2 linked regions of the Hyalangium ruber genome follow. The protein of the gene in region 1 binds, or shares a complex with, the protein of each later gene. Links are inferred from orthologs where the notes say so. Each region holds a gene or a part of one and is shown on either strand. Other genes may lie near its edges. The genes, in order: lpdA and SYV04_RS02355.

Region 1 (3,216 bases):
CGCGGCGTGCTCGCCTGACTCAGCTCCACACCCTTCCGGTCGCTCCCATCGAACGCCTGGCGAGCGTTCTCCGCGCCCGTTATCTCCGAGGGAGCGATGTAGGCGGGGCCCGCGATCACCAGTCCGGACAAGTCACCGGCCTGGGCGCCACGCTGTATCACCGCGGCGTTCACCAGGGCGGTGGGCAGGTGCCCGGCTTTCGCGCACACGGGCGCGAGCATGCTGAGCAGGGGAGGATACGTGGGCTTCAAGTCCCCACCCGTCACCGCCGCCGGGGCGAGCGCGGTGCTGGCCAGCGCCTCACAGGCCGAGGCCGTCCCGGGCCCGGCGTTCTCCAGGTTCCAGCGCAGCTCCTCGGGGCTTACCTGCCGCCCGATGAGGCCGCCGTGCAGCGCGCGGGTGACGACTCCAGCGCACGTGTTCGCCTCGGCGGGGCAGCGCTGGCACAGCGCCCCCAGCAGCTCCCGGCCCGCCGAGGGCTTCTCCGTCAGCGGCATGCGGACATCCAAGGCCCCGCCCAACTCACACGCTCGGGCGGGAGGCCGCGCGCAGGCCTCCACCTTCTTCCGGGCCTCGGCCAGCACCGTGGGGTCCTCCGTCTTGCGCACCACCGCCTCCAGCGCTCGCTCGAGGCTGTTGCAGGCGGGCGAGGGCGCCACGTCCACGGCCATTCCCGAGGCGGCGGCGGGGGGCTGGCCCGCCTCTGGCTTCTCGTCCTTGTGGGTGGTCCACCACAGGCGTCCGAAGACGATAAGGGCCAGGGCCATCAGCAGAAGGGTTCGGATCGGAAAGCGGCGCAAATGCAAACTCCTTGATTCCCACCGTGAGCGGGGGTTATCAGCCCCCGCGAGTTCTACCTGTAACGGAGGCGAGCGTGGCTGAGTCGTTCGACGTGGTGATCATCGGTTCCGGTCCTGGTGGCTACGTGGGAGCCATCCGAGCGGCCCAGCTGGGCCTGAAGACGGCCATCATCGAGAAGGACAAGCGCCTGGGTGGCACCTGTCTCCATCGCGGCTGCATCCCTACCAAGTCCCTGCTGTGGACCGCGGAGCTGTTCCACCACATCCGCGAGGCCTCGGACTTCGGCATCGACGTGGCCAGCCCGACCATCAACTGGGCCAACGCCCAGAAGCACAAGGAGAAGGTGGTCACCAAGGGTGCCAATGGCATCGACTTCTTGATGAAGAAGAACAAGATCACGGTGGTCAAGGGCCATGGCCGCATCTCCGGCAAGGGCAAGGTCGAGGTGACCGCCGAGGATGGCTCGAAGCAGACCCTCGAGACCAAGAACATCATCATCGCCACCGGCTCGGTGCCCAAGTCGCTGCCCAACGTCCAGGTGGACCACAAGCGGGTGCTCAACAGCGACTCCATCCTGATGATCGATCGCATCCCCAAGAGCATCATCGTCCTGGGTGCTGGTGCCGTGGGCTGCGAGTTCGCCTCCGTGTTCAACCACGTGGGTAGCCAGACGTCCATCGTCGAGTACATGCCCAACCTGCTGCCCATCGAGGACATCGACGCCTCGAAGGAGCTGGAGCGGTACTTCAAGAAGCGGAAGATCGACGTGTTCACCGGCACGAAGGTGGAGAAGGTCGAGCACACCGCCTCCGGCGTGAAGGTCACCATGGCGGTGGGCAACGAGACCAAGACGCTCGAGGCCGAGCTGCTGCTGTCGGCGGTGGGCCGCGCGCCCGTCACCGAGGACATCGGCCTGAAGCAGACCAGCATCCAGACCGACCGTGGCTACATCAAGGTCGACTCGATGATGCGCACCTCGGAGCCCAACGTCTACGCCATCGGCGACGTGATTCCGACGGCGATGCTGGCGCACGTGGCCAGCGCCGAGTGCGTGCTCGCGGTGGAGCACATCGCCGGCAAGAACCCGCAGCCCATCAACTACGACCTGGTTCCCTCGGCCACGTACTGCTACCCCGAGGTGGCCTCGGTGGGCCTCACGGAGAAGAAGGCCAAGGAGCGCGGCTACGACGTGAAGGCGGCCATCTTCCCCTTCAGCGCCGTCACCAAGGCCTCCATCTCCAACGAGGGCCACGGGATGATCAAGGTCGTCTCCGACAAGAAGTACGACGAGGTGCTGGGCGTTCACCTCGTGGGCCCGCACGCCACGGAGCTGCTCGCCGAGGCCTGCGTCGCGCTGCGGCTGGAGATCACCACCGAGGAGCTCGCGCACACGATGCACGCGCACCCGACGCTCTCCGAGATCATGAAGGAAGGCGCTGAGGCCACGCTGGGTCACCCGATCCACATCTAGGCTTCGCGCGGTTCTCCCCGGGTTGAGAGGGGCTGACCCTCTCCCCGGGGCCCGGAGGTGCAATGCCTCCGAGGGCTCCAAGGCATTGAAATCCCGACAGATTTGCTGTCTTTTTCCAGGTGGGACATAAAAATCCTGCCTTGAGCGATTTCCTGCTTGCCAGAGAATCCGGTCTTGCGGTAAAAATCCAACTTGAAGGTAGCAAGCTGGTGTCCCGCAATTCAGTGGTGCCTGCCTGGCAGGGGAGCTCATGAGCGCAACGACTCGAGGCAAGAAGGCGGCGGTTCGGAACTGGAAGTTCGGTCACGGCTTGGGGGCAATGGCCCTGCTGGTAACGGCCTCGTGCGGCAGCACGGTGGAGGGCGAGGCGCAGGCGGCGGATCAGCGCGCGCGCGTAGTCGCCTCGGCGGATGCGTGCGAGGTGCAGCCGCCCTTCACTCCGAACTTCCAGCCCGAGCTGGAGTGGAAGTGGCCGGCCACCTCGGCGGGCGCCGCGGTCATGCCGCAGTACAAGCAGGTGATGATGACGCCGGTGGTGGTGGAGGTGAACGGCGACGGTGTCCCCGACGTGGTGTTCAACTCCTTCGCGAGCACCAACTACACGACCGACGGTGTCATCCGCGCCATCAGCGGCGCGGACGGCAGCGAGCTGTGGACGGTGACCAACACCGCCCAGCGCGTGCGCGGCGCCTCCAGCATCGCGGCCGGCGACATCGACAATGATGGCCGCGTCGAGCTCTGCACCATCCCCGAGAGCGGCAACGGCATCATCTGCTTCGAGCACGACGGCTCCCTCAAGTTCCGCACCAGCGTCCCCGCCAACAACTGGGGCGGCGTGTCCTTCGCGGATCTGGAAGGTGACGGCAGCGTGGAGATCCTCAACGGCAACCACGTCTTCTCCGCCACGGGCGCGCTGAAGTGGGTGGGCTCCGACGGCATGGGCG
Region 2 (3,295 bases), on another replicon or contig:
ACTGCTGGATAAGTTCGGGAGCGCGCGCATCATCGATGCGCCGATCTCCGAGCTGGGCTTCACCGGCATGGCGGTGGGCGCGGCGATGGTGGGCCTGCGGCCCGTGGTGGAGATGATGACGTGGAACTTCGCCATCCTGGCGATGGACCAGATCGTCAACAACGCGGCGAAGCTGCGGCACATGTCCGGTGGCCAGCTGCGCTGCCCCATCGTGTTCCGTGGACCGGGCGGCGCTGGCGGCCGGCTCTCCAGCCAGCACAGCCAGGCGCTGGAGGCCAACTACGCCCACTTCCCGGGCCTGAAGGTGATTGCTCCGGCCACCCCGGCGGACGCCAAGGGCCTGCTCAAGTCGGCCATTCGCGATGAGAACCCGGTCATCATGATCGAGGGCGAGCGGCTCTACGCCGTCAAGGGCGAGGTGCCCGAGGGCGAGCACGTGGTGCCCATCGGCAAGGCGGACGTGAAGCGCGAGGGCAAAGACGTCTCCATCATCACGTGGAGCCGCATGTACTACTTCTGCGAGGAGGCCGCGAAGCAGCTCGAGCAGGAGGGCATCTCGGTGGAGATCCTCGACCTGCGCACGCTGCGGCCGCTCGACGAGGAGGCCATCCTGGCCACGGTGCGCAAGACCAACCGCGTGGTGGTGGTGGAGGAGGGGTGGGCGCTGGCGGGTGTGGGCGCCTCGGTGGTGGACATCATCCAGTCCAAGGCGTTCGACGACCTGGACGCGCCGGTGGTGCGAGTTACCGGCCTGGACGTGAACATGTCCTACGCGGCGAACCTGGAGAACGCCACCCAGCCGGACGCCCCGAAGATCATCGAGGCCGTGAAGAAGGTCCTCTACCGAGAGGGAGCCTGAGACGTATGGCCAAGCCCATCGAGATGCCGTCGCTCTCCCCGACGATGAAGGAGGGGAAGATCGTCAAGTGGCTCAAGAAGGTGGGGGACAAGATCTCCTCCGGTGATGCCATCGCCGAGGTGGAGACCGACAAGTCCAACCTCGAGATCGAGGCCTACGACAGCGGCGTGCTGCTGCAGGTCACCGTGGCCGAGGGGGAGATGGCGCAGGTCGGCGCTCCCATTGGGTACATCGGTGCCAAGGGCGAGAAGGTCGAGGCCGGTAAGGCCGCCGCGCCTGCTCCCGCTGCCGCTCCCAAGGCCGAGACGCCCGCTCCCGCGAAGGCCGCCGCGCCCGCTGCTCCTGCTCCTGCTCCTGCGGCTCCGGCCGGCGGTGGCGAGGGCATCGCCGTCGAGATGCCGTCGCTCTCCCCGACGATGAAGGAGGGGAAGATCGTCAAGTGGCTCAAGAAGGTAGGGGACAAGGTCTCCTCCGGCGAGGCCATCGCCGAGGTGGAGACCGACAAGTCCAACCTCGAGATCGAGGCCTACGACAACGGGACGCTCGCGAAGATCGTCGTGGGTGAGGGCGAGATGGCGCAGGTCGGCGCCCCCATCGCGTTCATCGCGGGCAAGGGCGGTAAGGCCGCTGCCTCTGCTCCCGCTGCGGCTCCTGCTCCGAAGGCGGAGGCCCCGAAGGCCGCCGCGCCCGCGCAGAAGGCCGGAGGGCCGTCGGGCGCTCCGCCGCGTCACGAGGAGAAGGGCACCGGTGCGGGAGGTCGCGTCCGTGCCAGCCCGCTCGCCAAGAGGATGGCGCGCGAGCGCGGCCTGGATCTGGCGGCGATGCATGGCTCGGGTCCGCTGGGCCGCATCGTGAAGCGTGACGTCGAGGAGGCGCTGGCCCAGGGCGGGCCCGCGGCTCAGAAGGCTCCGGCCGCTGCTGCCCGTGCCGCTGCGACTCCGGGCGTTCGTCCCGAGCCGCAGGTGGTGCCCATCTCGTCCATGCGCAAGGTGATTGCCCAGCGCATGGCCGAGGTGAAGCCCGGCGTGCCCCACTTCTACCTGACGGTGGACGTGGACATGGAAGCGGCGATGAAGATCCGCGAGGAGGCCAAGGCGCTGGAGTCCAAGGTCTCCGTCAACGACATCATCGTGAAGGCGGCGGCCATCGCGCTGCGTCGCTACCCGAAGGTGAACGTGTCGCTGCAGGGGGATCGCATCCTCCAGTACGGCACGGCGGACGTGGGCATCGCGGTGGCCATCGAGGATGGCCTCATCACGCCCGTCATCCGGGACGCGGACCAGAAGGGCCTGTCGGCCATTTCCGCCGAGTCGCGGGAGCTGGCCGAGCGCGCTCGCAAGAAGGCGCTCAAGCCGGCCGAGTACACGGGGGGCTCGCTCACGGTGAGCAACCTGGGCATGTACGGCATCGACCAGTTCGTCGCCGTCATCAACCCGCCGCAGGCCTCCATCCTCGCGGTGGGCGCGGTGGCGGACAAGGCGGTGGTGCGCGACGGGCAGGTCACGGTGCGCAAGACGCTGACGGTGACGATGTCGTGCGATCACCGCGTCATCGACGGCGCCACCGGCGCGGAGTACCTGCGGGAGTTCAAGACGCTGCTCGAGCACCCGATGCGATTGCTGTTCTAGGCCCGCAACTCACGACGCCCCAGGGAGCCCGCATGACCAGCAGCCGTCACGTTGTCTTCTTCCACGCTCCGAACTCCCGGTCCGCCGGGGTCCGGATCCTGATCGAGGAGCTCAACGCCGAGCACGAGCTGAAGGTGCTCAATATGAAGGCGGGCGAGACGCGCCAGGCGGACTACCTGGCGGTCAACCCGATGGGCAAGGTGCCGGCGATCAAGCACGGGGATGCGCTGGTGACGGAGCAGGCCGCCGTCTACATGTACCTGGCCGAGCTCTACCCGGAGGCGGGGTTGTCGCCCGCCGTCGGTCACCCGCTGCGGGGGCCGTATCTGCGCTGGATGGTGTTCTACGGCTCCTGCTTCGAGCCCGCGCTGGTGGATCGCTCGATGAAGCGCGAGCCCGCCCCGCGTGGGACTTCGCCCTATGGCGACTTCGAGACGGTGATCAGCACGCTGACGCAGCAGCTCGCCAAGGGGCCCTGGCTCCTGGGCGAGACCTTCACCGCGGCTGATGTGCTCTGGGGCTCGGCGCTGACGTGGACCACCGGCTTCAAGCTCGTGCCGGAGCTGCCGGAGATCAAAGCCTACCTCGAGCGGTTCAACGCCCGGCCCGCGGTGGTGCGCGCGCGCGCGAAGGACGCGGAGCTCGCGGCGAAGCAGGCTTGAGCGGGCAAGTTCCCCACGGCCAGTGGGTCTTGGACAGGGTCCCCTAGGGACTGCTTCGCCCTGGGGACCTGTCTTTCTCAGCTCCGTGTCTCGTCCGAGTCCATGTCCTCTTCGAGTTTGCGCTGGGCCTCGGTGACGCTGGCCTG

What was found.
Region 2: the proteins of lpdA (region 1) and SYV04_RS02355 are in contact, whole or in part, in a crystal structure (PDB 1EBD), measured with the Geobacillus stearothermophilus proteins. The link is inferred for Hyalangium ruber from one-to-one orthologs. Residues at the interface, in WP_049624544.1 of Geobacillus stearothermophilus: Pro340, Ser341, Asp344, Tyr345, Arg403, Asp406, Val408, Glu431, Ala432, Gly433, Asp438; in WP_033016211.1 of Geobacillus stearothermophilus: Ile130, Ala131, Met132, Pro133, Arg136, Arg140, Glu141, Asn155, Arg157.

Annotation. Positions count from the first base shown.
Region 1 is NZ_JAXIVS010000005.1:451,216-454,431, reverse strand. What follows is about bases 168-3,073. They hold lpdA (dihydrolipoyl dehydrogenase), read left to right. Parts: upstream 168-874; coding sequence 875-2,272; downstream 2,273-3,073. Other genes in these bases: SYV04_RS17390 (choice-of-anchor A family protein), read left to right, coding at 2,523-3,073; SYV04_RS17400 (hypothetical protein), read right to left, coding at 168-800. Outside these bases: more of SYV04_RS17400, read right to left, coding at 1-167; more of SYV04_RS17390, read left to right, coding at 3,074-3,216. UniProt on the Escherichia coli protein: Lipoamide dehydrogenase is a component of the glycine cleavage system as well as of the alpha-ketoacid dehydrogenase complexes.
Region 2 is NZ_JAXIVS010000001.1:564,350-567,644, reverse strand. What follows is about bases 191-3,175. They hold SYV04_RS02355 (pyruvate dehydrogenase complex dihydrolipoamide acetyltransferase), read left to right. Parts: upstream 191-864; coding sequence 865-2,487; downstream 2,488-3,175. Other genes in these bases: SYV04_RS02350 (glutathione S-transferase family protein), read left to right, coding at 2,520-3,149; SYV04_RS02360 (pyruvate dehydrogenase complex E1 component subunit beta), read left to right, coding at 191-859. In the rest of the region: more of SYV04_RS02360, read left to right, coding at 1-190; SYV04_RS02345 (hypothetical protein), read right to left, coding at 3,227-3,295.